Regions from separate parts of the Peribacillus sp. B-H-3 genome, predicted to be linked through region 3. Evidence: a T-box and tRNA genes for the amino acid it is inferred to sense, from the RefSeq annotation. Region 3 holds a T-box; the other regions hold tRNA genes.
What was found. The T-box of region 3 lies ahead of ACN6MY_RS20540 (valine--tRNA ligase). A T-box ahead of a tRNA ligase gene usually reads a tRNA of that ligase, here a tRNA-Val.
Positions count from the first base shown of each region.

Region 1: it has a tRNA-Val gene. The T-box ahead of ACN6MY_RS20540 (valine--tRNA ligase) is inferred to sense a tRNA for this amino acid. The anticodon was not compared.
Region 2: it has a tRNA-Val gene. The T-box ahead of ACN6MY_RS20540 (valine--tRNA ligase) is inferred to sense a tRNA for this amino acid. The anticodon was not compared.
Region 4: it has a tRNA-Val gene. The T-box ahead of ACN6MY_RS20540 (valine--tRNA ligase) is inferred to sense a tRNA for this amino acid. The anticodon was not compared.

Region 1 covers NZ_CP183879.1:1,282,647-1,289,562, forward strand. The annotation lists rRNA gene ACN6MY_RS06290 (16S ribosomal RNA) at 1-357, shown strand, start outside; rRNA gene ACN6MY_RS06295 (23S ribosomal RNA) at 496-3,427, shown strand; rRNA gene rrf (5S ribosomal RNA) at 3,532-3,648, shown strand; tRNA gene ACN6MY_RS06305 (tRNA-Asn) at 3,658-3,732, shown strand; tRNA gene ACN6MY_RS06310 (tRNA-Ser) at 3,736-3,827, shown strand; tRNA gene ACN6MY_RS06315 (tRNA-Glu) at 3,836-3,910, shown strand; tRNA gene ACN6MY_RS06320 (tRNA-Val) at 3,921-3,996, shown strand; tRNA gene ACN6MY_RS06325 (tRNA-Met) at 4,024-4,097, shown strand; tRNA gene ACN6MY_RS06330 (tRNA-Asp) at 4,101-4,176, shown strand; tRNA gene ACN6MY_RS06335 (tRNA-Phe) at 4,210-4,285, shown strand; tRNA gene ACN6MY_RS06340 (tRNA-Tyr) at 4,301-4,384, shown strand; tRNA gene ACN6MY_RS06345 (tRNA-Trp) at 4,390-4,463, shown strand; tRNA gene ACN6MY_RS06350 (tRNA-His) at 4,478-4,553, shown strand; tRNA gene ACN6MY_RS06355 (tRNA-Gln) at 4,594-4,668, shown strand; tRNA gene ACN6MY_RS06360 (tRNA-Gly) at 4,673-4,747, shown strand; tRNA gene ACN6MY_RS06365 (tRNA-Cys) at 4,756-4,829, shown strand; tRNA gene ACN6MY_RS06370 (tRNA-Leu) at 4,838-4,919, shown strand; gene ACN6MY_RS06375 (hypothetical protein) at 5,037-5,240, shown strand; partial or broken gene ACN6MY_RS06380 (IS1595 family transposase) at 5,216-5,347, shown strand; gene ACN6MY_RS06385 (VOC family protein) at 5,447-5,824, opposite strand; gene ACN6MY_RS06390 (ASCH domain-containing protein) at 6,509-6,916, shown strand, end outside.
Region 2 covers NZ_CP183879.1:602,665-609,580, reverse strand. The annotation lists gene glmM (phosphoglucosamine mutase) at 1-47, opposite strand, end outside; gene ACN6MY_RS02970 (YbbR-like domain-containing protein) at 97-1,434, opposite strand; gene cdaA (diadenylate cyclase CdaA) at 1,427-2,248, opposite strand; gene ACN6MY_RS02960 (zf-HC2 domain-containing protein) at 2,462-3,079, opposite strand; gene sigW (RNA polymerase sigma factor SigW) at 3,093-3,656, opposite strand; gene ACN6MY_RS02950 (aspartyl-phosphate phosphatase Spo0E family protein) at 3,828-3,986, shown strand; tRNA gene ACN6MY_RS02945 (tRNA-Ala) at 4,219-4,294, opposite strand; tRNA gene ACN6MY_RS02940 (tRNA-Gly) at 4,322-4,396, opposite strand; tRNA gene ACN6MY_RS02935 (tRNA-Lys) at 4,404-4,476, opposite strand; tRNA gene ACN6MY_RS02930 (tRNA-Gln) at 4,482-4,556, opposite strand; tRNA gene ACN6MY_RS02925 (tRNA-Tyr) at 4,646-4,729, opposite strand; tRNA gene ACN6MY_RS02920 (tRNA-Thr) at 4,736-4,811, opposite strand; tRNA gene ACN6MY_RS02915 (tRNA-Val) at 4,851-4,926, opposite strand; tRNA gene ACN6MY_RS02910 (tRNA-Glu) at 4,934-5,008, opposite strand; tRNA gene ACN6MY_RS02905 (tRNA-Thr) at 5,030-5,102, opposite strand; tRNA gene ACN6MY_RS02900 (tRNA-Asn) at 5,104-5,178, opposite strand; rRNA gene rrf (5S ribosomal RNA) at 5,227-5,343, opposite strand; rRNA gene ACN6MY_RS02890 (23S ribosomal RNA) at 5,458-6,916, opposite strand, start outside.
Region 3 covers NZ_CP183879.1:4,104,342-4,111,257, forward strand. The annotation lists gene ACN6MY_RS20525 (bifunctional folylpolyglutamate synthase/dihydrofolate synthase) at 1-383, opposite strand, end outside; gene ACN6MY_RS20530 (RimK family alpha-L-glutamate ligase) at 487-1,404, shown strand; gene ACN6MY_RS20535 (ATP-grasp domain-containing protein) at 1,397-2,248, shown strand; gene ACN6MY_RS20540 (valine--tRNA ligase) at 2,469-5,117, opposite strand; T-box leader at 5,177-5,421, opposite strand; gene ACN6MY_RS20545 (hypothetical protein) at 5,601-5,792, shown strand; gene ysxE (spore coat protein YsxE) at 6,322-6,916, opposite strand, start outside.
Region 4 covers NZ_CP183879.1:4,385,049-4,391,964, reverse strand. The annotation lists rRNA gene ACN6MY_RS21930 (23S ribosomal RNA) at 1-1,053, shown strand, start outside; rRNA gene rrf (5S ribosomal RNA) at 1,160-1,276, shown strand; tRNA gene ACN6MY_RS21920 (tRNA-Val) at 1,287-1,362, shown strand; tRNA gene ACN6MY_RS21915 (tRNA-Thr) at 1,376-1,451, shown strand; tRNA gene ACN6MY_RS21910 (tRNA-Lys) at 1,509-1,584, shown strand; tRNA gene ACN6MY_RS21905 (tRNA-Leu) at 1,592-1,673, shown strand; tRNA gene ACN6MY_RS21900 (tRNA-Gly) at 1,681-1,755, shown strand; tRNA gene ACN6MY_RS21895 (tRNA-Leu) at 1,767-1,855, shown strand; tRNA gene ACN6MY_RS21890 (tRNA-Arg) at 1,863-1,939, shown strand; tRNA gene ACN6MY_RS21885 (tRNA-Pro) at 1,945-2,021, shown strand; tRNA gene ACN6MY_RS21880 (tRNA-Ala) at 2,039-2,114, shown strand; tRNA gene ACN6MY_RS21875 (tRNA-Met) at 2,138-2,214, shown strand; tRNA gene ACN6MY_RS21870 (tRNA-Ile) at 2,223-2,299, shown strand; tRNA gene ACN6MY_RS21865 (tRNA-Ser) at 2,310-2,402, shown strand; tRNA gene ACN6MY_RS21860 (tRNA-Met) at 2,438-2,511, shown strand; tRNA gene ACN6MY_RS21855 (tRNA-Asp) at 2,518-2,593, shown strand; tRNA gene ACN6MY_RS21850 (tRNA-Phe) at 2,636-2,711, shown strand; tRNA gene ACN6MY_RS21845 (tRNA-His) at 2,732-2,807, shown strand; tRNA gene ACN6MY_RS21840 (tRNA-Gly) at 2,814-2,887, shown strand; tRNA gene ACN6MY_RS21835 (tRNA-Ile) at 2,893-2,969, shown strand; tRNA gene ACN6MY_RS21830 (tRNA-Asn) at 2,971-3,045, shown strand; tRNA gene ACN6MY_RS21825 (tRNA-Ser) at 3,047-3,137, shown strand; tRNA gene ACN6MY_RS21820 (tRNA-Glu) at 3,140-3,211, shown strand; gene ACN6MY_RS21815 (TraR/DksA C4-type zinc finger protein) at 3,643-4,389, opposite strand; gene ACN6MY_RS21810 (1,4-dihydroxy-2-naphthoate polyprenyltransferase) at 4,637-5,572, opposite strand; gene ACN6MY_RS21805 (isochorismate synthase) at 5,851-6,916, shown strand, end outside.

The DNA.
Region 1 (6,916 bases), 1.8 Mb from region 3:
GATGACGTCAAATCATCATGCCCCTTATGACCTGGGCTACACACGTGCTACAATGGATGGTACAAAGGGCAGCAAAGCCGCGAGGCCGAGCAAATCCCATAAAGCCATTCTCAGTTCGGATTGCAGGCTGCAACTCGCCTGCATGAAGCCGGAATCGCTAGTAATCGCGGATCAGCATGCCGCGGTGAATACGTTCCCGGGCCTTGTACACACCGCCCGTCACACCACGAGAGTTTGTAACACCCGAAGTCGGTGGGGTAACCTTTATGGAGCCAGCCGCCTAAGGTGGGACAGATGATTGGGGTGAAGTCGTAACAAGGTAGCCGTATCGGAAGGTGCGGCTGGATCACCTCCTTTCTAAGGAAAATAACGTTCGCTTACGTTTTGTTCAGTTTTGAAAGAAGCAATTCTTTCAGAACTTTGTTCTTTGAAAACTAGATAATAGATAGAAGGCAAATTTTTGCGTCAATCTTTTCAAAAACATACCATGTTTATGGTTAAGTTAGAAAGGGCGCACGGTGGATGCCTTGGCACTAGGAGCCGATGAAGGACGGGACTAACACCGATATGCTTCGGGGAGCTGTAAGTAAGCTTTGATCCGGAGATTTCCGAATGGGGAAACCCACTGTTCGTAATGGAACAGTATCTTTACCTGAATACATAGGGTACTGAAGGCAGACCCGGGGAACTGAAACATCTAAGTACCCGGAGGAAGAGAAAGCAAATGCGATTTCCTGAGTAGCGGCGAGCGAAACGGAATTAGCCCAAACCAAGAGGCTTGCCTCTTGGGGTTGTAGGACACTCAACATGGAGTTACAAAGGAACGGGGTAAATGAAGAGGCTTGGAAAAGCCCGTCAGAGAAGGTAATAACCCTGTAGTTGAAACTTCGTTCCCTCCTGAGTGGATCCTGAGTACGGCGGGACACGAGAAATCCCGTCGGAAGCAGGGAGGACCATCTCCCAAGGCTAAATACTCCCTAGTGACCGATAGTGAACCAGTACCGTGAGGGAAAGGTGAAAAGCACCCCGGAAGGGGAGTGAAATAGATCCTGAAACCGTGTGCCTACAAGTAGTCAGAGCCCGTTAATGGGTAATGGCGTGCCTTTTGTAGAATGAACCGGCGAGTTACGATTTCATGCAAGGTTAAGTTGAGAAGACGGAGCCGCAGCGAAAGCGAGTCTGAATAGGGCGAATGAGTATGAGGTCGTAGACCCGAAACCAGGTGATCTACCCATGTCCAGGGTGAAGTTCAGGTAACACTGAATGGAGGCCCGAACCCACGCACGTTGAAAAGTGCGGGGATGAGGTGTGGGTAGCGGAGAAATTCCAATCGAACCTGGAGATAGCTGGTTCTCTCCGAAATAGCTTTAGGGCTAGCCTCATAATGAGAGTCTTGGAGGTAGAGCACTGATTGGACTAGGGGCCCTCATCGGGTTACCGAATTCAGTCAAACTCCGAATGCCAAAGACTTATTTATGGGAGTCAGACTGCGAGTGATAAGATCCGTAGTCAAAAGGGAAACAGCCCAGACCACCAGCTAAGGTCCCAAAGTATACGTTAAGTGGAAAAGGATGTGGAGTTGCTTAGACAACCAGGATGTTGGCTTAGAAGCAGCCACCATTTAAAGAGTGCGTAATAGCTCACTGGTCGAGTGACTCCGCGCCGAAAATGTACCGGGGCTAAACGTATCACCGAAGCTGTGGATTGACACCTCTGGTGTCAGTGGTAGGAGAGCGTTCTAAGGGCGTTGAAGCTAGACCGGAAGGACTGGTGGAGCGCTTAGAAGTGAGAATGCCGGTATGAGTAGCGAAAGAAGGGTGAGAATCCCTTCCACCGAATGCCTAAGGTTTCCTGAGGAAGGCTCGTCCGCTCAGGGTTAGTCAGGACCTAAGCTGAGGCCGAAAGGCGTAGGCGATGGACAACAGGTTGATATTCCTGTACCACCTATTCATCGTTTGAACGATGGGGGGACGCAGGAGGATAGGGTAAGCGCGCTGTTGGATATGCGCGTCCAAGCAGTTAGGCCGGAAACGAGGCAAATCCCGTTTCCATGAAGGCGGAGCTGTGATGGCGAGGGAAATATAGTACCGAAGTTCCTGATTCCACACTGCCAAGAAAAGCCTCTAGTGAGATGAAAGGTGCCTGTACCGCAAACCGACACAGGTAGGCGAGGAGAGAATCCTAAGGTGTTCGAGAGAACTCTCGTTAAGGAACTCGGCAAAATGACCCCGTAACTTCGGGAGAAGGGGTGCTTTTTAGGGTGAATAGCCCGGAAAAGCCGCAGTGAATAGGCCCAGGCGACTGTTTAGCAAAAACACAGGTCTCTGCGAAGCCGCAAGGCGAAGTATAGGGGCTGACACCTGCCCGGTGCTGGAAGGTTAAGGGGAGAGGTTAGCGCAAGCGAAGCTTTGAACCGAAGCCCCAGTAAACGGCGGCCGTAACTATAACGGTCCTAAGGTAGCGAAATTCCTTGTCGGGTAAGTTCCGACCCGCACGAAAGGTGTAACGATCTGGGCACTGTCTCAACGAGAGACTCGGTGAAATTATAGTACCTGTGAAGATGCAGGTTACCCGCGACAGGACGGAAAGACCCCGTGGAGCTTTACTGCAGCCTGATATTGAATTTTGGTACAGCTTGTACAGGATAGGTAGGAGCCTGAGAAGCCGGAGCGCCAGCTTCGGTGGAGGCGTCGGTGGGATACTACCCTGGCTGTATTGAAATTCTAACCCGCGCCCCTGATCGGGGCGGGAGACAGTGTCAGGTGGGCAGTTTGACTGGGGCGGTCGCCTCCTAAAGAGTAACGGAGGCGCCCAAAGGTTCCCTCAGAATGGTTGGAAATCATTCGCAGAGTGTAAAGGCACAAGGGAGCTTGACTGCGAGACCTACAAGTCGAGCAGGGACGAAAGTCGGGCTTAGTGATCCGGTGGTTCCGCATGGAAGGGCCATCGCTCAACGGATAAAAGCTACCCCGGGGATAACAGGCTTATCTCCCCCAAGAGTCCACATCGACGGGGAGGTTTGGCACCTCGATGTCGGCTCATCGCATCCTGGGGCTGTAGTCGGTCCCAAGGGTTGGGCTGTTCGCCCATTAAAGCGGTACGCGAGCTGGGTTCAGAACGTCGTGAGACAGTTCGGTCCCTATCCGTCGTGGGCGCAGGAAATTTGAGAGGAGCTGTCCTTAGTACGAGAGGACCGGGATGGACGCACCGCTGGTGTACCAGTTGTCTTGCCAAAGGCATAGCTGGGTAGCTACGTGCGGACGGGATAAGTGCTGAAAGCATCTAAGCATGAAGCCCCCCTCAAGATGAGATTTCCCATAGCGCAAGCTAGTAAGATCCCTGAAAGATGATCAGGTTGATAGGTCTGAGGTGGAAGCGTGGTGACACGTGCAGCTGACAGATACTAATCGATCGAGGACTTAACCAAAATGACGCGTAAAACCTTCACTATTATCTAGTTTTGAAAGAACAAAAAAGTTCTTGCAAAATAATTAAATAAGGTATATAATAATATATGTCTTATGGAAAATGTTTGGTGACGATAGCGAAGAGGTCACACCCGTTCCCATTCCGAACACGGCAGTTAAGCTCTTCAGCGCCGATGGTAGTTGGGGGTTCTCCCCCTGTGAGAGTAGGACGTCGCCAAGCTGGTATTATTCCGCAGTAGCTCAGTGGTAGAGCATTCGGCTGTTAACCGAACGGTCGTAGGTTCGAGTCCTACCTGCGGAGCCATATGGAGAGCTGTCCGAGTGGCCGAAGGAGCACGATTGGAAATCGTGTAGACGGGTACCCCTGTCTCAAGGGTTCAAATCCCTTGCTCTCCGCCATTATACCTGGCCCGTTGGTCAAGCGGTTAAGACACCGCCCTTTCACGGCGGTAACACGGGTTCGAATCCCGTACGGGTCACCATTTACATACTGGAGGATTAGCTCAGCTGGGAGAGCATCTGCCTTACAAGCAGAGGGTCGGCGGTTCGATCCCGTCATCCTCCACCATAATTTTTGATGAAACATTTATATTATCGCGGGGTGGAGCAGTCTGGTAGCTCGTCGGGCTCATAACCCGAAGGTCGCAGGTTCAAATCCTGTCCCCGCAATCTGGTCCCGTGGTGTAGCGGTTAACATGCCTGCCTGTCACGCAGGAGATCGCGGGTTCGATTCCCGTCGGGACCGCCATTTTAAAAATTCAATATAGCTGTAATTAATAATGGCTCGGTAGCTCAGTCGGTAGAGCAAAGGACTGAAAATCCTTGTGTCGGCGGTTCGATTCCGTCCCGAGCCACCATTCACTTAATTATGTGGAGGGGTAGCGAAGTGGCTAAACGCGGCGGACTGTAAATCCGCTCCTTTGGGTTCGGCAGTTCGAATCTGCCCCCCTCCACCATCTATAGGGGCATAGTTTAAAGGTAGAACAGAGGTCTCCAAAACCTCCGGTGTGGGTTCGATTCCTACTGCCCCTGCCAATTTTAAAATAATGGCGATTGTGGCGAAGTGGTTAACGCATCGGATTGTGGTTCCGACATTCGTGGGTTCGATTCCCATCAGTCGCCCCATTTATAACATAAATTGTTACTCAGTTGAATATAATGATATTGGGCTATAGCCAAGCGGTAAGGCAACGGACTTTGACTCCGTCATGCGTTGGTTCGAATCCAGCTAGCCCAGCCATCATGCGGAAGTAGTTCAGTGGTAGAATACAACCTTGCCAAGGTTGGGGTCGCGGGTTCGAATCCCGTCTTCCGCTCCAATATTTAAGGCGGCATAGCCAAGAGGAAAGGCAGAGGTCTGCAAAACCTTTACCACCGGTTCGAATCCGGTTGCCGCCTCCAAATTACATGCCGGTGTGGCGGAATTGGCAGACGCGCACGACTCAAAATCGTGTTCCTTCTGGAGTGCCGGTTCGACCCCGGCCACCGGTATCATGAAACAGCCAAGAGTGCTGTTGTATCAAGGTCTTACACTTAATTGTGTAAGACCTTTTTTCATTTTTCTCACACTACAGATTTGACACTAATAATGTGCGGAGGTCATGTGCGGTGAGTAAACGAAGAACTTGGCTGACATACCAATACATAGGAGGAATGATGATGGAAGTAAAGCATAAATATGAATTCACTGTAAATGGAATGGAAATTACATTAAAGGATAAATCTCATGCGGGCATCTTCCGTCAGTTCTGGTCATACTTCATGAATCTTGATGTGAACAAAACTATTATTTGTTTTGGTACCGGTTCCTAGAACTGAACAAAAAAATTCCTTCACTATGCAGAACGAAAGAAATGTTACTGCTTTCTTGTCAGAGACCGACTTTTACAACCGTTCAAAACATTAGAGATGTGGGTTAATTTCAGTTCAATGAATACCAACTCTTCATACAGAGATAAAGTCTACTTTATCAATATAAAAAAATACCGCTATTAGGCGGTATTTATGATTCCTAATATTTATATATGGACTTCACTGATTAAAGAATGAGTATTTCCTTCTGTGTCTTTAAAAAAGGTCATCCATGTTTCAGTTTGTTCCATTTTTGCAACTATATGTGGTTCGTCAATAAAATAAACGCCTTTTTCAATTAATTCTTCGTGAGCTTCTTTAATATTCTCAACTTGAAAATATATGACAGAACCTGATTGAGTAAAATCTTCTTTTTCAGGAAGGCTAAGAAGAAGGCGAGTACCATTACAATCAAAGAATGCCATAGAGTCTGTGCTGAATAGAAAAGGAAGTTTTAATAAATCTTTGTAAAAACCAACTGCTTTTTCTAAATTTTTTACGGGTATTCCTATTTGTCCGACCTTCTGAATAGAATTTGCAATCATTGAAAACAACTCCTTAATTTTATTCTATCTAAATTTTTTGAATATAAAATATATAATGGTAAATATACCAATAATTTTATTGTACTGTCTAGGTAAAAATATCCAAAAAAGAGGACCAAAAAAGTCCTCAACTAATTTAATACTATAGGCACAATCTTTCAGAACACAGCCTTTAAATAAGAAAAGGGTACGAAATTAAGTTGAATGAAAAAAAAAGACAAAGTACTCGCAATACCCTGCCTCCAAACATTTTAAATCGATAATCACATAAAACTAAATATGGAATTTTCCCTACCCTTATAGAATCGAAAAAAAATTCGATGTTGCAAGGTGTCTTTAGTATTACCAGCACAAGTTAATAGACAAAACAAAGGAAAAAATAGATGATTTTAAGCAGGAGAAAACTGTTCTACAATTCGATTTTTCTAGCATTATCGACAGTGAAAAGTTAGTACCGTTTACTGTGGATCTGCCAAAATAATGCACTAGCATCTATTATGTCCACATGCACTTTGTGTTGCAGCAAAATATAGTTAGAAACCCGAGGACAGCGTACATTTTGGTTAGCTGTCTTTTTTTATGGCAAGAGAGAACATTAAATCTAGATACTGTCTATATTATCCTTATTCAAGGGAACTATATAACCAATTAACTTAATGATGTCAGGAGCAGGGGGGATTAATAATGAAAGTACTGTCGATGATCCAGCCTTGGGCAAGCTTATTTGTCCTTAGGGAAGCCAAATATGAAACAAGGACTTGGAGAACGCATTATCGGGGTCCTCTTGCTATTCATACGAGCAAAAAAGTAGATAAGCCCGCCTGTAGACTGGATGGAGTTGCCGAGCTGCTGGCTAAGCATGGGTATACAGAAGATAACCTGCCGACCGGAATGATAATTGGAGTCTGCAAGCTGAAAAACTGTTTGAAAATAGAAGAAAACAATGGAAACTGGGCGGTCTTAGAAGATAGTCGGGTTATTTCAGGGAACGACTTGTTTTTAGGGGATTACAGAGTTGGCGGCTATGCCTGGGAAATTGAGGACATGCGGATGCTCGATGAATATATTCCTGCAAAAGGGCAGCTTGGGCTG
Region 2 (6,916 bases), 1.2 Mb from region 3:
CTGTTTGCAACCCCTCTTACTCCGTCTGTCCCAAAATATTTACCCATAGAATATCGCTCCTTCTTTCTAATAATCCTATATATTACGCTGCAATTATTATGTTTCTTTATCTTTTTTTGTAATGGAGACCGTAGCCGTTTTAACCGGAAGCTCCCATTTAATATTCGCAGGAACCTTGACCTGAATGACTGTGTCATGCTCTCCTTCTTCAAGGCCTGTGGCATCTACCGTGATTTGAATATCATCAGGCTCTACCTTTTGCAGATCATCGGCGGTTCCTGATAAAGTCAGATCAATCTTGCCGCCTTTCGGAGATTTGAAAGTCAAGTCCTCATCATCAGCAAGTCCAGATGAAGCAATGTCGAGATTTTTGAAAACTTTTGTCTGCGCCGAAGTATCTGGACTTTTTGTTTGTTCATCTTGCTTTTCAGGCGGTTTTTTCTCCGTTTCAGCTGTTTTTTTGTCAGCCGGCTGTACCTTCTCTGTCTGGATTTTCACCGTCGCTGTACCCAGTGACATTTTTTTCACACCATCTGGAACAGTAATAGGCAATTCCACCTCTTTACTGTTATCTATGTTGGACACATCTACCGGAACGCTTACTCCATGTATGGAATCTAAAACCGATTGCTTTCCGTACAAAGTAACATTCTTAGGGAAAACGGCCATGCTTTTAATGCTGACAGTGTCTTTAGGTGTGCCGGTTTGAACAGGTACGAGCTTTACTGTTTTAGAAGGGATATTCACGTTCAGGGAAACATCCACAACGGATGGCTCTATCGATACATTGAGCTTGTTCAAATCCCTGTCAAGCGCCCGCACCATAGCCTGGCGGTGAACCGTCTCATTGACCCTGCCCGAAAGTGCCATTGTGGCTTTCACATAGGCAATTTGGTCGATAATATCTTTTGCGCCGGTTATTTTAACGGTTTGCGGACTGACAGCTGGCTTATCTGCTGTATATCCATCCTCAATAAGCGACCTATTATACTCCGGATCGACTGAAAACTCTTTTGTCACCTTTTCTTGAATTTTCACCGTAGTATATTCAGGATTTACTGATGCTGTCAGCTTTTCATTTATATCCCTGATTTTTAATGGCACCTTTTTTTCGCCCATAGCGATCTCAGGATCCGACAAATCGATGTATACCTTGAATTCCCTTTGGTTTTTCGCCGAAATTAATAAGCTTTTTACCCCTTTTAAGGTAACACCCACTGACTTCGGTGCACCCGTCACGACAAGGTTATCGCGATCGTAATACACTTCCACGGGCACATTTTTAATTGTTTCCGTGCCAGTCTCTCCCGGTGTGTTAAAACCGAGGGATTTTTTTCCGGTTCCAGGTGTAAAGTTAACGGAAGTAAATAACAGGACAGTTAAAGCGAGCGCCACAATTTTTGTGAACCAGCTGCTGTTCATGAATTTATCCATTTTTCTTCCCCCTCCAGTTCCATAACGTTGAGGAAGCCAATTTATTATCCAGGACCAATTCTTTTTGCAGCATGTTCCTGAAGGTATTCTGGTCTAATTCGCGATACAGTTCGCCATTTTTCGTTAAAGAAACGCCGCCCGTTTCTTCTGATACAACAACCGTGATACAATCGGTCACCTCACTGATGCCCATTGCCGCACGATGCCTCGTCCCAAGCTCCTTTGATATGAACGGGCTTTCGGATAAAGGCAGATAACAGGCTGCTGCAGCCACCTGGTTATTCTGCAGGATAACGGCACCATCATGAAGCGGTGTATTGGGAATGAATATATTGATTAAGAGTTCAGAAGAAATTTGTGATCCAAGCGGGATTCCGGTTTCTATGTAATCACTCAGTCCAGTTTCCTTCTCGATGGAAATCAATGCACCGATTCTCCGTTTTGCCATATAGGCAGTTGCCTTAACGATTGCTTCCACTAGCCGGTCTTGCTCATCTTCTTCCTGGCCGGTGCTTCTTACAAACAGCTTTCCTCTTCCAAGCTGCTCAAGCGCCCTCCGCAGCTCAGGCTGAAAAATGATGATAATAGCAAGGACTCCCCAAGTCATAACTTGTTCCATTAACCACCCTAGTGTATTCAGGCCGATCAGGCTGCTCAAGGCACGGACAATTACGATGACGAATATCCCTTTTAAGAGCTGAACAGCCTTTGTTCCCCGAATAACGACAAGCAGTTTATATATCACAAACCAAACAAGGAGAATATCAATTAAATTCACTACATAATCCAAGAAGGAAAAGTTGGATAATGACATGTTACTTCCTCCAGTCGGTAAATACTCCATAGCCATAGATTTTTAATATAACCTAAACAGTATACCATTTTTCTGTCCGCACTTCTAAATATTGTAGACCTCTTTTTTGATTAATTCAAAAAAGCCTCCCGTCAGAAAGGGACAAAACCGGGCAGGCCGCCTTATGGCATAGCCTGTCTGTCCTACCTGACCTGGAGACCTGAATGATACCATTTACGGCCCACCTACCTGGAAAACCGCTTTTCCAGCGTTTTTCATTTTAAACCATAGCCAATCGAATATCTTATTGACCATCTCAATTTCTCCTGTGACGCTTCCTGCCGAAGCCAGGTATTCATGGCCATTGATTACTGTCACATTCCCTTTTACTTTCCCTTCGATCCGAATATCGCCATTCTGCACCACGATATCTCCATTCACCGTTTTCCCTTTAGGAACAATTACCGTGTTTCTCTCCACTACTATATTAGACTTTTTGGATACCGAAAAATGTGGATCCTGATTCCAGATGGAGATAACAGATCCAGCCATTAATAGAATAAAGAGGGAAGCCGCTGTGATAAAAGGATGATTTTTCAGCCAGCGCCTTGCACCTGCATTTTTCTTCTCTTTAGGAAGGTTTGCCATAACCCTATCAGTAAAATGAGCCGGAGCCCTCCTGCTTGGCAGCCCCTGAACCAAAGCTTCAGCCTTTTTTAATTCATGAAAATGCAAACGGCATTCAGAACAGGTTTGCAAATGCTCCCTTAGCTGCCCCTCTCTTTCATCAGAGATTTCCTCATCAAGATATTCATGCATGTATTCTAAGAACTCATTGTGGCAACTCATCATTTTCACCTTCTTTTTATAAATGGCCCAGCTGTTTTCTCAAAGCTTCACGGCCCCGGTGAATCCTGGTTTTTACAGTTCCAACCGGCAGATCCAGAATCTCGCTGATTTCCTTAAGTGATAATTCTTCAATATACTTCAGAACAATGGCAGACCGATATTTCTCCGGAAGTTTTAAAATCTCTTCCTGAATCGTTTTCCGCAATTCCATAGATTCGAGTTCTTCTTCAGGATTGCTGCTTTCTGAAGCAATCTGCGAGTATAAATCCAGCCCTTCTGTGCCTGCAACTTCCGCGTCCAAAAAATAATCCGGCTTTTTTTTGCGAATCCGGTCGATGCACAGATTGGTAGCAATCCTGTATAGCCAGGTCGAAAATTTCATTTGAATATGAAAGCTCCGAATATTGATATAGGCTCTCAAAAATGCCTCTTGTGCCATATCTTCCGCTTCATGGCTATTGCCAAGCATTCTGTAGCAAAGCTGATAGACGCGGTCTTTATACAGCTCTACGATTTCACTGAATGCATTTTGATCACCTTTTAGAACCTGTTTAATTCTTTTTTTTATGATTGCTTCCATTTGGTTTTTTACCCCCGCTCATGCGGCTATAAGATACTTACGAATTCAGCCATATATAGGTTTCAAAAAAGGATATAAATAATTTTAACAAAAATAGAAGAAACCTGTTTAAATTCTGCCAAAAAGGGATATATAGAGAAAAATTGAATGTGAAAGCGGGGAACAGCTGAAATGACTGCAAAACAGCTTTTACACCATATAGAAGAATGCAGACAGCGTATGATTCATTTGGCTTTATCTTCCTCCAGAATCGACACCCAAGTGGTTAAGGCAAGCACAGAACTAGATCAGCTCATAAATCAATATTATCGCATAACTAAAAAACAGTAACCCCCGGTTACTGTTTCATTTTATATAGAAGGTCTCCATTAACCGAGTATAAAATCTCCTGCAATGACACCTCACACCCAAAGTCCGCTAATCCCCTTAAAAACTAACCCCTATTTACAAGGTTCATTCCGATTGAAGCGATATAAAACCGGCTTGTAAAGTCATAGGAAAAGAACATAAAAAAAGCCTTTGATTATACAATCAAAGACGAATAATTATGTATGTAGTTAGATGGTGGAGCCTAGCGGGATCGAACCGCTGACCTCCTGCGTGCAAGGCAGGCGCTCTCCCAGCTGAGCTAAGGCCCCATATTTTTATGTATGCATGCAGTTCTCTGGAGCGGAAGACGGGATTCGAACCCGCGACCCCAACCTTGGCAAGGTTGTATTCTACCACTGAACTACTTCCGCAAAAGAGTGAGCCATGAAGGATTCGAACCTTCGACCCTCTGATTAAAAGTCAGATGCTCTACCGACTGAGCTAATGGCTCATGAATGGCTGGGCTAGCTGGATTCGAACCAACGCATGACGGAGTCAAAGTCCGTTGCCTTACCGCTTGGCTATAGCCCAATAAAGTATTTTACAAAAAAATAGGTGGTAATCATATAATCCCCGACTCGAAGGAAAATATAACTCATCCACAATGTTTTTTATTAGAATGGTGGAGGGGGGCAGATTCGAACTGCCGAACCCAAAGGAGCGGATTTACAGTCCGCCGCGTTTAGCCACTTCGCTACCCCTCCGTAAAGTGGTGCCGGCAAGAGGACTTGAACCCCCAACCTACTGATTACAAGTCAGTTGCTCTACCAATTGAGCTACACCGGCATTTTTAAGATGGTATAAATCTATTAAGTTTTTAAAAAATGGTGGAGGATGACGGGATCGAACCGCCGACCCTCTGCTTGTAAGGCAGATGCTCTCCCAGCTGAGCTAATCCTCCGATATAATGGTGACCCGTACGGGATTCGAACCCGTGTTACCGCCGTGAAAGGGCGGTGTCTTAACCGCTTGACCAACGGGCCGATGCATGATGTGTACTAGGAAGCTCCCAAGCGGGCTCGAACCGCTGACCTCTTCCTTACCATGGAAGTGCTCTACCTGCTGAGCTATGGAAGCATGGCTCCGCAGGTAGGACTCGAACCTACGACCGTTCGGTTAACAGCCGAATGCTCTACCACTGAGCTACTGCGGAATAGTATAATGTTTCCTGAAACCCCTGATGTACATCTTAGAAGATTTAGCCTGGCAACGTCCTACTCTCACAGGAGGAGAACCCCCAACTACCATCGGCGCTGAAGAGCTTAACTTCCGTGTTCGGAATGGGAACGGGTGTGACCTCTTCGCCATCATTGCCAGACATCAATTCACTTGTAAGGACATTATCTATTATAATATCTTTTTAAGCAAATTACAAGAACTTTTTTGTTCTTTCAAAACTAGATAATAGAAGAAGCACATATCAGGCGTCATTTTGGTTAAGTCCTCGAACGATTAGTATCTGTCAGCTGCACGTGTCACCACGCTTCCACCTCAGACCTATCAACCTGATCATCTTTCAGGGATCTTACTAGCTTGCGCTATGGGAAATCTCATCTTGAGGGGGGCTTCATGCTTAGATGCTTTCAGCACTTATCCCGTCCGCACGTAGCTACCCAGCTATGCCTTTGGCAAGACAACTGGTACACCAGCGGTGCGTCCATCCCGGTCCTCTCGTACTAAGGACAGCTCCTCTCAAATTTCCTGCGCCCACGACGGATAGGGACCGAACTGTCTCACGACGTTCTGAACCCAGCTCGCGTACCGCTTTAATGGGCGAACAGCCCAACCCTTGGGACCGACTACAGCCCCAGGATGCGATGAGCCGACATCGAGGTGCCAAACCTCCCCGTCGATGTGGACTCTTGGGGGAGATAAGCCTGTTATCCCCGGGGTAGCTTTTATCCGTTGAGCGATGGCCCTTCCATGCGGAACCACCGGATCACTAAGCCCGACTTTCGTCCCTGCTCGACTTGTAGGTCTCGCAGTCAAGCTCCCTTGTGCCTTTACACTCTGCGAATGATTTCCAACCATTCTGAGGGAACCTTTGGGCGCCTCCGTTACTCTTTAGGAGGCGACCGCCCCAGTCAAACTGCCCACCTGACACTGTCTCCCGCCCCGATCAGGGGCGCGGGTTAGAATTTCAATACAGCCAGGGTAGTATCCCACCGACGCCTCCACCGAAGCTGGCGCTCCGGCTTCTCAGGCTCCTACCTATCCTGTACAAGCTGTACCAAAATTCAATATCAGGCTGCAGTAAAGCTCCACGGGGTCTTTCCGTCCTGTCGCGGGTAACCTGCATCTTCACAGGTACTATAATTTCACCGAGTCTCTCGTTGAGACAGTGCCCAGATCGTTACACCTTTCGTGCGGGTCGGAACTTACCCGACAAGGAATTTCGCTACCTTAGGACCGTTATAGTTACGGCCGCCGTTTACTGGGGCTTCGGTTCAAAGCTTCGCTTGCGCTAACCTCTCCCCTTAACCTTCCAGCACCGGGCAGGTGTCAGCCCCTATACTTCGCCTTGCGGCTTCGCAGAGACCTGTGTTTTTGCTAAACAGTCGCCTGGGCCTATTCACTGCGGCTTTTCCGGGCTATTCACCCTAAAAAGCACCCCTTCTCCCGAAGTTACGGGGTCATTTTGCCGAGTTCCTTAACGAGAGTTCTCTCGAACACCTTAGGATTCTCTCCTCGCCTACCTGTGTCGGTTTGCGGTACAGGCACCCTTCATCTCACTAGAGGCTTTTCTTGGCAGTGTGGAATCAGGAACTTCGGTACTATATTTCCCTCGCCATCACAGCTCCGCCTTCATGGAAACGGGATTTGCCTCGTTTCCGGCCTAACTGCTTGGACGCGCATATCCAACAGCGCGCTTACCCTATCCTCCTGCGTCC
Region 3 (6,916 bases):
ACTGTGAGTATTTCAAAAGCGGTCGGACCGCAATTTTCTTCATCCATTTCTTGTATCACAGGATATATTTCCTGATAAATCGAGATGAAATCCTCGTCGCTGATTGATTCCCGGTTCAGGCTGATCTGCTCATTCACCTTCACCAGATATGGAGACGTGAACGCTCCCACAGATATTCCTTCAGTTATCAGGATTTCTTTCATATAATTTAGAGTGGAACCTTTTCCATTGGATCCGGCAAAATGCACATATTTCAGCTGACGGTGCGGATTACCAATCCTTGCGAGCAGCATTTCCATTCGCGATAGACCAAAATCCATGCCAAGCTTGAGCTGTCTTTTTTCTATAGCACTGTTTATTTCATCCATTTTCGAGTATTTCATTAGATAAGCCCCCTATACACAAAGAACCATGCAATATCATTCTCATCCTATCATAATTCAGGGCAGATGAGATAATCTAATATCAAAAAGGAAGTGCACCACTATGAATACGAAAGCAATACGCTGCTGGATCATTGTAAATGGATATTTGCAGCAGAAAAAATTTTCTGATTTAGCTCTTTTTATAAAACATTCAGCAGAACGTTACTCTATCGCTGCAGAGATTGTGCGCAATACTGAACTCATCTCAATGATTGAGGATGGCAAGCCGATTCTTGCCGGCTTTAATGGAGATCTGCCCGATTTTGTTCTATTTATGGACAAGGATATCCATCTTGCCCGGCACCTGGAAACAATGGGACTGCATGTATATAACAGCAGTGAAGCAATCGATATTTGTGACAGCAAAGCAAAAACCCATCAAGCGCTCATAAACAGCGGAATTTCTATGCCTAAAACAATCTTCCCTCCTTTCACCTATGAAGGAATCCTGCGGAATGATTATGAAGCTTTTGCAAAAATGGGGGAAATGCTGGGCTATCCTCTTGTGATCAAAGAATCGTATGGGTCATTCGGCCAGCAGGTTTATTTAATACATAATGAAGCAGAGCTTTTGGAAAAAATCGCTGTGCTTAAGCATAAGCCGTTCATTCTTCAGGAATTCATTTCACACAGCAAAGGCCGGGATATCCGGCTGAATGTAGTAGGAGATACTGTGGCCGCTTCCATGTACCGGGAGTCCGAAACCGATTTCCGGGCTAATGTCACAGCCGGCGGCAAAACATATCCCTATACGCCGACAAAGGAAGAATGTGAGCTGGCCATAAAATGCGCGAAGATCCTGAAAACGGATTTCGCGGGAGTGGATCTGCTTTTTGGAAAAAACGGCCCGCTGCTTTGTGAAGTAAATTCCAACGCCCACTTATTGAACATTTATGATTGTACAGGGGTTAATGTTGCAGACAGCATGATTTCTTATATTTTAAAAAAACAGTTTGGAATCGGGGCTGACAATGAATAACGGTTGGCTTATCTACAGCAAAAGTGATGCAGAAAAAAATCATGCCTATATCAACTGGATGCTTGAGGAGGCGGGTTTGTTCGGAATTTCCCTTGACCTTCATTTCAGGGAAGATTTCCAAATCGGATATCAAAACCAGGAGCTGTTCTTATCTCTTCACGGCAATAGTATTGATCTTCCCGGCTTCGCTATTGTCCGGACAATTGATCCTTTTTTCACAAAACAGCTGGAGCTCATGGGAGTTAAGTGTTATAACTCCTCTTTTGTTTCGGAAATCTGCAATGATAAAGCAAAAACACATCAATATCTGAGCACTTATGGAATTCCAATGGCAGATACCCTTTTTTACGAAACTTCATTGGATCGAGTATTTTCTTTTCCTTACATTGTCAAAGAGGTACATGGACGCGGCGGAAATGCTGTCTTTTTAGCGGGAAATGAAAATGATAAGAAAAATATCAGGCTGGACCCTCACGGAAAATGGATTGTCCAAAAACCCGCACAGCTTGGAAAGGATGTCCGTGTTTTTGTTATCGGCAAAAAAGTAATCGCAGCTGTTTTGCGGCAATCTGACCGTGACTTTAAGGCCAATTTCACGCTTGGCGGCAGCGCCTCCCTATATGAGCTGTCAGAGGATGAACGCCTTCTTGCAGAAAAAATTGCCTCTTTATTTGATTTTGGACTTGCCGGCATTGACTTTATTTTCAATGAAGATGGCAGCCTGCTTCTGAATGAAATTGAAGATGTAGTCGGAAGCCGGACCTTGAGCATGCTTTCAGACATTAATCTTGTCCGCGAGTATTTAACTTTTATTTTAGATGATTTGAATGCGCGATCTGAATAACGGATCGCACTGTGAACAAGCTTATTATAGAAACCAAAAGCCGCCCGGAAGTGATCTTCCGGGCGGCTTTTTTAATTAAGGTGCTTGCGCTTTTTATTTAATCTAGCTCCAGCGCATAGCCCCTCGAGGTCATAAGCCCCCAGGATGGGGGTCACGAATACGTTGCCGCAGGACGCGGCGTACCTAGTCTTTGTTCCTGTGAACAGGGCGCTTGCGCTTTTTATAGTTGCTTCATTTCTTCGATGCGGCGGATTACGGCGTCGCGTTTTTCGCTGTAGTCTTTTTCTTTTGCGCGTTCTTCTTCAATTACGCTTTCAGGCGCTTTTTTAACAAAGCCTTCGTTGCCTAATTTCTTTTGAACCCGCTCTACCTCTTTATTCAGCTTATCCAGCTCTTTTTCTAGGCGTTTGATTTCTTCTTCAACATTAATCAGTCCCTGAAGAGGAAGAATCAGTTCGGCACCAGTTACCACGGCTGTCATGGCCTGGCCTGGTTCCTCAACGTCAATACCTATTGTCAATTCCTCAGGATTGCAGAAGCGCTCGATATAGGCGCTGTTTTTCTTAAGTGTACTTAGCGCCTTTTCGTCTTTGGCTTTCAGTATCAGCTTGATTTTTTTGCTGAGAGGAGTGTTAACCTCAGCACGGATGTTGCGGACAGAACGGATGATTTCAACAAGCAGCTTCATTTCCTCGGCAGCTTCTTCATCATGCAGCTCCCCGTTCACTTCCGGCCATGCTGCTGTTGTGATTGATTCCCCGTTATGAGGCAGGTTCTGCCAGATTTCTTCTGTGATGAATGGCATGAAAGGATGAAGCAATCTCATCGTATTGTCTAAAACATAGGCCAAGATGGATCTTGTCGTTTTCTTAGCAGCTTCGTCTTCCCCGTAAAGCGGGAGCTTCGCCATTTCGATATACCAGTCACAGAAATCATCCCAGATGAAGTTATAAAGCACGCGGCCCACTTCACCGAATTCATACTTGTCGGCAAGTCTTGTCACCGTTTCAATCGTTTCGTTCAAACGGGTCAGGATCCACTTATCAGCAACAGATTTGTCGCCGGTCAAATCAATGTCTTCATACTGCAGGCCTTCCATATTCATCAGTGCAAAACGGGAGGCGTTCCAGATTTTGTTGGCAAAGTTCCATACAGCTTCCACCTTTTCATTGCTGTAGCGAAGATCCTGTCCAGGAGAGCTTCCTGTTGATAAGAAATAGCGAAGAGAATCTGCCCCGTATTTCTCGATAACATCCATAGGGTCAACACCATTGCCAAGAGACTTGCTCATTTTCCGGCCCTGTTCATCGCGTACAAGCCCGTGAATCAGCACATCCTTGAATGGCCGCTGTCCTGTGAATTCAATTCCCTGGAAAATCATCCTTGATACCCAGAAGAAGATGATATCATAGCCTGTAACAAGCGCTGCTGTCGGATAGAAGCGTTTATATTCTTCACCTTCCGTATCAGGCCAGCCCATTGTTGAAAAAGGCCAAAGCGCTGAACTGAACCATGTATCAAGCACATCGTTGTCCTGGTTCCAGTTTTCAATGTCAGCAGGCTCTTCCTGGCCAACATAGATTTCGCCTGTTTCCTTATGGTACCAGGCAGGAATGCGGTGTCCCCACCAAAGCTGGCGCGAGATGCACCAGTCGCGGATATTTTCCATCCAGCGCAGGTAGGTATTCTCGAAGCGTCCAGGCACGAAGTTCACCTTATCATCTTCTGACTGCTGCAGGGCTATTGCTGCTTCAGCCAATGGCTGCATCTTAACGAACCATTGAGTGGACAAATAAGGCTCAACCACTGCGCCGCTGCGTTCTGAATGTCCAACTGAGTGAGGATGGTCTTCAATTTTGAAAAGAACGCCCTGCTCCTGAAGGTCTTTTGTGATTTGCTTGCGGCATTCAAAGCGGTCCATGCCTTCATATTTACCTGCTTTGTCATTCATTGTTCCGTCTTCGTTCATAACAAGAATACGCTGAAGGTTATGGCGGTTGCCGATTTCGAAGTCGTTCGGGTCATGTGCAGGCGTAATCTTAACTGCACCAGAGCCGAATTCCATATCAACATAATCATCTGCAACAATCGGAATTTCCCTTCCTGTTATCGGAAGCGTCACATTTTTGCCGATTAAATGCTTGTATCGGTCATCTTCAGGATGAACCGCAACTGCTGTATCTCCAAGCATGGTTTCCGGACGGGTTGTTGCAATTTCAATAAATCCTGTTCCATCTGACAATGGATATTTCATATGATAAAATGCACCCTGAATATCCTTGTAGATAACTTCAATGTCAGAAAGAGCAGTCTTTGTTGAAGGATCCCAGTTAATGATATATTCCCCGCGGTAGATCAGCCCCTTATTATAGAGGGAAACAAATACCTCGCGTACGGCCTTGGAAAGACCTTCATCAAGCGTAAAGCGTTCACGGGAGTAATCGAGACCAAGACCAAGCTTTGACCACTGCTCGCGGATATGGCCTGCATACTCGTCCTTCCACTTCCATGTTTCTTCAACAAACTTTTCGCGTCCAAGATCATAGCGGCTTACACCGTCAGCGCGGAGCTTTTGTTCAACCTTTGCCTGTGTAGCAATACCTGCATGGTCCATGCCAGGCAGCCATAATACATCATAGCCCTGCATTCTCTTCATGCGTGTAAGGATATCCTGAAGTGCAGTATCCCAGGCATGCCCTAAGTGAAGCTTTCCTGTTACATTTGGCGGCGGGATAACGATGGTGTAAGGCTGTTTTTTTGATTCTTTTTCCGCTTCAAAAAACTTCCCCTTCAGCCACCATTCATAGCGGCCTTTTTCAATCGACTGCGGATCATATTTCGTTGGCATGGATATCTGGTTTTCTTCCATTGTCCGTTTCCTCCTTGCGTGCTGATCATTTTTTTAAACACAAAAAAACTTCCTCATCACAAAAGGACGAAGGAAGTTGTTCGCGGTGCCACCTTTTTTCCGAAAAACGATACAGCAAATATGTACCCGTTCTACGGCTCTCAAATAAGATAACGGCTCTTGCCGGTTTCCGCTACTATCTGCTTACGTTCACGGAAACAGCTCCTGGGCGACTTCCGATGCTGCTGGCTTGGGACCTTTCACCAAATGGTTCCCTCTCTTTAAAGCAGCCTGTCATCGTACTATTCCCGATCAAAGCTTTCAATGTATTTTTTTATCAAAAGTAATATACCTAATATACTACAAAAAAAATAGCTATTCAGTCAATCATTCTTTCCGATTTTTTATATATTATACATTCACAAGGAATAACGTGATTGCTTATTCACCTTTTTGCGCAGATACCCATAATATAATATGACTCTATGAAGGAAGTGCTGAAGAATGAAGCGAAGATTTTCCCCTTACTCCATGCCGCCATGGCTGAGAACCTGCCGAAACGCCTGCCAGCAGTGCATCATTCCCATTTGCATTTTCCAGGGAATCCGGACCTTTTTCTTTCCAACCACATTCGACGTCCTGCTGCTGGCCCTGCTAATACTAATAGCCGTCGCATTCCATCTTGAATGGTTTTAACAAAAGCGGAAGCGCCTCGAAAGCCCCGACAAGCATAAGACGCATAAGAATTGTAGGCGCACTTTGCCTTCAACTCTTATGTGGCTTATGACCTCGAGGGGCTAGGCGCTGTAGCTAGACGAACCTATTGCGGAAGCGCCTCATTAAAAGGAACAAAGACTAAGAACGCCGCGTCCTGCGGCAACGTCTTCGTGACCCCCATCCTGGGGGCCCTCGACTAGCATAAGACGCGCAAGAATAGAAGGTGCTCTTTGCCTTCATTCTTACGTGGCTTATGACCTTGAGAGGCTAGGCGCTGCAGCTCGACGAACACAAATGCGGAAGCGCCTAATTAAAGGAACAAAGACTAAGAACGCCGCGTCCTGCGGCAACGTCTTTGTGACCCCCATCCTTGGGGACAATGCGAAAGCACCTGCTGATACGCGCTGGACGCAGGTAAATATGTTTTTAATCTAAAAAGACCGGTTAATTCCCTGCCGGCTGATTCCCTGAACTGATTTGTGGAATTTGCCATAAGGGGCGGCCGGTCTTAGCTTTGTTCCTGGGCCTGTTGTGCGGCAGTGGCCTTTTTCTGTGCCTCGATTTCTTCCATTTTCATGACAACATATTCGGTATTTTTCAGCTGCCAGTATTGCCGCTGCAGCTGCTTCAGGTAATCCATTTCTTTAAGGCTGCCTTTTTTCTCAAAATAATTTTTGACAATGTCCATACAGGAGCCAGGATAGGCAAGGTAACTTTGAAACAGGAGCAATTCATCTTCTTTTAGAGGGAAATACTTAAAGTAATTATAAACCCAATCCACGCAATCATCATTTTTAACAGGATATGTTTTGGACGATTTGACCACAAACGGAAGGAGATCAAAGTGGGCAGGCGCTTTCCTTGAGTTCTCAAGGTTGATAAAGTAGCCATATCCCCGGTCATCATAGATAAAATGCTTCAGTGATATCTTTCCGTGTGTCATCACAGTCCGCACCTTTTCCTTGTCCTTTGTCTTTTCATACCATTCTTCAAACTTCTTTGTGCTATAGCTAAGGGCCTGGGATATATCAGCATATGCTGAGGCAAAGATCATCTCAAACGGGGACATATACCATTTTCTTTCACAGCTTCCCACATACTCT
Region 4 (6,916 bases), 280 kb from region 3:
AAGGTTAAGGGGAGAGGTTAGCGCAAGCGAAGCTTTGAACCGAAGCCCCAGTAAACGGCGGCCGTAACTATAACGGTCCTAAGGTAGCGAAATTCCTTGTCGGGTAAGTTCCGACCCGCACGAAAGGTGTAACGATCTGGGCACTGTCTCAACGAGAGACTCGGTGAAATTATAGTACCTGTGAAGATGCAGGTTACCCGCGACAGGACGGAAAGACCCCGTGGAGCTTTACTGCAGCCTGATATTGAATTTTGGTACAGCTTGTACAGGATAGGTAGGAGCCTGAGAAGCCGGAGCGCCAGCTTCGGTGGAGGCGTCGGTGGGATACTACCCTGGCTGTATTGAAATTCTAACCCGCGCCCCTGATCGGGGCGGGAGACAGTGTCAGGTGGGCAGTTTGACTGGGGCGGTCGCCTCCTAAAGAGTAACGGAGGCGCCCAAAGGTTCCCTCAGAATGGTTGGAAATCATTCGCAGAGTGTAAAGGCACAAGGGAGCTTGACTGCGAGACCTACAAGTCGAGCAGGGACGAAAGTCGGGCTTAGTGATCCGGTGGTTCCGCATGGAAGGGCCATCGCTCAACGGATAAAAGCTACCCCGGGGATAACAGGCTTATCTCCCCCAAGAGTCCACATCGACGGGGAGGTTTGGCACCTCGATGTCGGCTCATCGCATCCTGGGGCTGTAGTCGGTCCCAAGGGTTGGGCTGTTCGCCCATTAAAGCGGTACGCGAGCTGGGTTCAGAACGTCGTGAGACAGTTCGGTCCCTATCCGTCGTGGGCGCAGGAAATTTGAGAGGAGCTGTCCTTAGTACGAGAGGACCGGGATGGACGCACCGCTGGTGTACCAGTTGTCTTGCCAAAGGCATAGCTGGGTAGCTACGTGCGGACGGGATAAGTGCTGAAAGCATCTAAGCATGAAGCCCCCCTCAAGATGAGATTTCCCATAGCGCAAGCTAGTAAGATCCCTGAAAGATGATCAGGTTGATAGGTCTGAGGTGGAAGCGTGGTGACACGTGCAGCTGACAGATACTAATCGATCGAGGACTTAACCAAAATGACGCGTTCAACCTTCTCTATTATCTAGTTTTGAAAGAACAAAAAAAGTTCTTGCAAAATCTCAAAAAAAGATATATAATAATATATGTCTTTCGAGAAAATGTTTGGTGGCGATAGCGAAGAGGTCACACCCGTTCCCATTCCGAACACGGCAGTTAAGCTCTTCAGCGCCGATGGTAGTTGGGGGTTCTCCCCCTGTGAGAGTAGGACGCCGCCAAGCTTATAATTATGGAGGATTAGCTCAGCTGGGAGAGCATCTGCCTTACAAGCAGAGGGTCGGCGGTTCGATCCCGTCATCCTCCACCATATTATTTCACCTGCCGGTGTAGCTCAATTGGTAGAGCAACTGACTTGTAATCAGTAGGTTGGGGGTTCAAGTCCTCTTGCCGGCACCATCTTCATAAAATTTTGTACGAGCTATCGTTCGAACATTATTTCCATCTTATTTGTTTGAGCCATTAGCTCAGTTGGTAGAGCATCTGACTTTTAATCAGAGGGTCGAAGGTTCGAATCCTTCATGGCTCACCATTCATATGCGGGTGTGGCGGAATTGGCAGACGCACCAGACTTAGGATCTGGCGCCGCAAGGCGTGGGGGTTCAAGTCCCTTCACCCGCATCACAATGCGGAAGTAGTTCAGTGGTAGAATACAACCTTGCCAAGGTTGGGGTCGCGGGTTCGAATCCCGTCTTCCGCTCCACTTTTCGTAATGCCGGGGTGGCGGAACTGGCAGACGCACAGGACTTAAAATCCTGCGGTAGGTGACTACCGTACCGGTTCGATTCCGGTCCTCGGCACCATTTATATGCGCCCGTAGCTCAATTGGATAGAGCGTCTGACTACGGATCAGAAGGTTATGGGTTCGACTCCTTTCGGGCGCGCCATATTACGGGAAGTAGCTCAGCTTGGTAGAGCACTTGGTTTGGGACCAAGGGGTCGCAGGTTCGAATCCTGTCTTCCCGACCATGTGATTTTTTTAAAATGGGGCCTTAGCTCAGCTGGGAGAGCGCCTGCCTTGCACGCAGGAGGTCAGCGGTTCGATCCCGCTAGGCTCCACCATATCATTATCCTATATTTTATTTGGCGGCGTAGCTCAGCTGGCTAGAGCGTACGGTTCATACCCGTGAGGTCGGGGGTTCGATCCCCTCTGCCGCTACCAAAATATAAGGACCTTTAGCTCAGCTGGTTAGAGCAGACGGCTCATAACCGTCCGGTCGTAGGTTCGAGTCCTACAAGGTCCACCATCTTCAACACGGAGGAATACCCAAGTCTGGCTGAAGGGATCGGTCTTGAAAACCGACAGGGGTGTCAAAGCCCGCGGGGGTTCGAATCCCTCTTCCTCCTCCATTATTTATTGACAGAATATGAAGCATTCTTATTGTCGCGGGGTGGAGCAGTCTGGTAGCTCGTCGGGCTCATAACCCGAAGGTCGCAGGTTCAAATCCTGTCCCCGCAATCATTAGGTCCCGTGGTGTAGCGGTTAACATGCCTGCCTGTCACGCAGGAGATCGCGGGTTCGATTCCCGTCGGGACCGCCATTTTTACTAGATTCAAATGATATGTTATACATATTACCCATTGGCTCGGTAGCTCAGTCGGTAGAGCAAAGGACTGAAAATCCTTGTGTCGGCGGTTCGATTCCGTCCCGAGCCACCATTATATATTAAATAACTGTGGCGGTTGTGGCGAAGTGGTTAACGCATCGGATTGTGGTTCCGACATTCGTGGGTTCGATTCCCATCATCCGCCCCATATATCGCGGGTGTAGTTTAGTGGTAAAACCTCAGCCTTCCAAGCTGATGTCGAGGGTTCGATTCCCTCTACCCGCTCCAAATATGGGCCTATAGCTCAGCTGGTTAGAGCGCACGCCTGATAAGCGTGAGGTCGATGGTTCGAGTCCATTTAGGCCCACCATTCCGCAGTAGCTCAGTGGTAGAGCATTCGGCTGTTAACCGAACGGTCGTAGGTTCGAGTCCTACCTGCGGAGCCATGGGGAAGTACTCAAGAGGCTGAAGAGGCGCCCCTGCTAAGGGTGTAGGTCGCGTAAGCGGCGCGAGGGTTCAAATCCCTCCTTCTCCGCCACTGGCCCATTGGTCAAGCGGTTAAGACACCGCCCTTTCACGGCGGTAACACGGGTTCGAATCCCGTATGGGTCATATTAAAAGATGTATACATTCACTGTATACATCTTTTTTTCATTTACTGAATGCTTACGTCCATGGATATAGTGAGGCCAGATTCCATTTAAGATAAATGGAATCTGGCCTATTTTTTGCTTCTATAATAAATGCTGGGTCCCGCACAATTTGCTTCCAAGAAGTTTTGTATTAAAGCCATCAGACAATAAGAAACTTCAGGATACAAAAAATTGAGAAGCCGCCAAGGCACTGCAGCAATCGGGATCAAGGTATTCAAAATCGTTCTCTATGGGTTTTCCAGCGGCTTTTTAGAGATTTAAAGCTGTACGAGAAACAAGATAAAATGCGGGCATGAATCAAAAAATGGATCGGTTTCCCATCAATATACGCGAATTGAATTTCATAATACAGGGGGTGACAACGTAAGTTATCACCCCCTGTATATATGTCTATTTTTTATCTACATAGCTGTCCTTCCGTTTATATGGAATGTCTCCCAGCTGAGATTCCATATTTTCATCGTCCAGTCTTTGTTCATATTTTTCTTCTCTTTTTGTGGGATACACTTTTTTATTTTTGCCTTCTATATCATTTCCTAGAAACCCTTCGTATTCCTCGGTAAAGCCATTTGTTTCGTCTTCCTCTTTATATAAAGAATCAAAGTTTTCGTTATCGCCTGTAAAATCCGAAGGTGTTTCAGATGTTCCGAAGCGTGCTACTTCGCCAAAGCTGTCTTCCTTTTCATTTGTATCGCCTCTGTGCCTGTTTTCAAAGCTGTCTCCTTTAGATGGAATCAGCAGATTTTCCTCTACAGGCCGATCTGAAGCGGTATGCTGTTCAGGTGTATGCTCTACACAATATAATGTGGAAGGCACTGCCTCTAAGCGCTCATAAGGTATTTCTGTGCCGCAGGTTTTACAGGTGCCGTATGTTCCTTTACTGATTGCGGAGAGTGCAGCATTAACCTTTTCAATCTCAGTCTCAGCATGGCTGTCCAGTGCTTTTTCCCGCTCAATTTCAAATAGCTCTGTGCCCAGATCACCAGGGTGGTTGTCATATGAAGACAGTTCACCTACAGATTCTTTTTCGCTTTTATCCAAAACTGTTTCATGATCATTTTCAACTCTTTGTTCAAGCTGCTCTTTTAGTGTAAGCAGTTCATTTTTTAATGAATTAATTTGCTCATTTGTAGCCATAGATTATCCGCTCCTTAATAGTTGGTCGAACATATTTTTTTGAGTGTAAGGATTAAATACCCGAATATTGAGTATTGAAAACAAGGAAAGTTTTATGCAATTAATATCAATCATTATCATCAAAATGCAAACTCTTGGGTGCTTCCTATTTTTTAGATGAATGGGCATTCCCAGGCAGCCTGTCTATGGCCCTCGAATTTTAAAAGGAAAAAATCCCCATGCATGTGCATGGGGACGGGGATTTATTTTATAGAAAATAGCTTATAAATAAACCGGCAGATAATAATAAGCCGAATATCGTGTTTGTTTGAGCAGTTGCTATCATGGCAGGCACCATTTCTTTGGCAATGGTTTTGCCCATGAACCCTTTAATGGCTTTGACGGCTTTAGGCACACTTAGGATGACAAGCAAAAGCCACGGTGAAACGATTCCGGCTGCACATAGTCCGATGACCCAAAGATAAGCGAATGTGAACATAATGCCCATAAATGTGATGGATTTTTTTTGCCCCATTAATATAGCAAGTGTTTTTCGTCCGTTTGCTTTATCACCATCATGATCGCGTATGTTATTGGCGAAATTAATCAGTCCCACCAATATGCCGCTTGGGATAGCGACCAGTACAGTCATTTTTGAAACGGTTCCAGTTTGGATGTAAAAGGATATTAATATGATCAAGAAACCCATGAATAATCCTGACATCAGCTCCCCGAAAGGAGTGGAGGATATTGGAAGCGGCCCGCCGGTGTATAAATAGCCGACTGCCATGCAGACAAGCCCGACTGCAGCAATCCACCAGGATGACACAGCACAAATATAGATGCCAAGAAGCAGGGCAAGTCCGTATAAGGCAAGGGCGAGGTTCAGGATGAATTGAGGGCTCATGCCGTGGCGGACTATTCCTCCGCCGATGCCGACTGATTTCTCATTATCCAGTCCTCTTTTAAAATCATAGTACTCATTAAACAAATTAGTCGCACTTTGGATAAGTAATGAGGCAATCAGCATTGCAGCGAACAGCACTACATTAACACGTTCTGTCTGCAAGGCAAGTGCTGTGCCTATTAAGACGGGCACAAATCCAGCCGTCAATGTATGTGGACGAATTAATTCCCACCAGATCTTCCAGCTGCGCTTTTCAGGCCGGATAGCCCCGGGATTTTGATGATCTTTATTTTGCATAATTTCTCTCCTAGTTTTGATTTATGAATAACCCCCGATATAAGGCGCTATAAAAAATGGCATACAGCTTAAGTGTAGGAAAACATCATGCAGGTGTCAATGCAAACGAACAAATTTCCTGCTGATAAAGAATTTTAGTTCTGTATTTGAGGAAGAATATAATAATAAGGAATAAAGCAGTCAGAAGAGGCTATGAACAAGGTGGAATAATTGACAGGGAGATAAATTGAGGTGTATCTTTAAATAGGTTTGAAAAGCTTTTAAAATGTACATTCGGGGTGATTTTTTTGGCTATCTCACAGCAGTCTGAACTTCTTTTTGGATTAAATGAGGCCTTAAAAAAGGCACAGGAAACTAATCAAAATGTGCTGTTCAGCGAAGTAAAAAAAATAGATGTTATCAACCCCCTTTCATTTTATCAAGCTGGAAGAGAACGATATGCAGGTGAACGCTTCTTTTGGCAGGATCCTACCAAAGAAACTACCATTATTGGTTTAGGTAAAGTTGAAAAACTTCAGGGTGCGGCTAATGCTGCACGCTTTAAGGAAATTGAGTCCGGATGGTCAGACCTGCTGGGCAATGCTGTTAAGATCGGAACAGCAGATGCTGCTGCGACTGGCCCTTTGCTGTTTGGAGGTTTTTCGTTTGATTACCAAAAAAGCAGCTCTATGCTTTGGGATCAATTCGGGGATCATTTACTGTATATTCCTGCCTTTATGCTAAGCATTTGTGAAGGGGAAGCCTACTTAACCGCCAATCTTATTTGTTCGCCAGAAGATAGTGCAGATCATTTTATTGATTTGATAAATGAACGGGAAAAATATATTTATGAAAGCCTGGGCCGCCGCAGCTTTTCTGGCAATGAGCTTCTTTCACAAACAGAGATCCAGCCGGAAGAATGGAAGAAAACAGTGGCCGAAGCCGTAGAGGAACTTAAAAAAACAGATCTTGATAAAATTGTGCTGGCCAGAGAGATGCGCCTGGTTTTTCAGGATGCGATTTTTTCTGAAGCCATACTTGAAAAGCTGATGGCTGAGCAGACTGCAAGCTTTATATTCAGCTTGGAGTCGGGCAGTGACTGCTTCATAGGTGCTACTCCTGAGAGGCTGATCAAGAAAAGAAAGGGCCAGCTTTATTCTGCATGCCTTGCAGGGACAATTGCTAGAGGTAAAACAGAAGAAGAGGACGAGCGCCTGGGGGCTGAGCTTCTTTGTGACCAAAAAAATTTAATTGAGCATCAATATGTTGTATCCATGATTTCTAAAGCAATAAATTCGGTATGCGACAGGGTATATATACCTGAAAAACCTGAGCTTATGAAAATAAGGCATATCCAGCATTTGT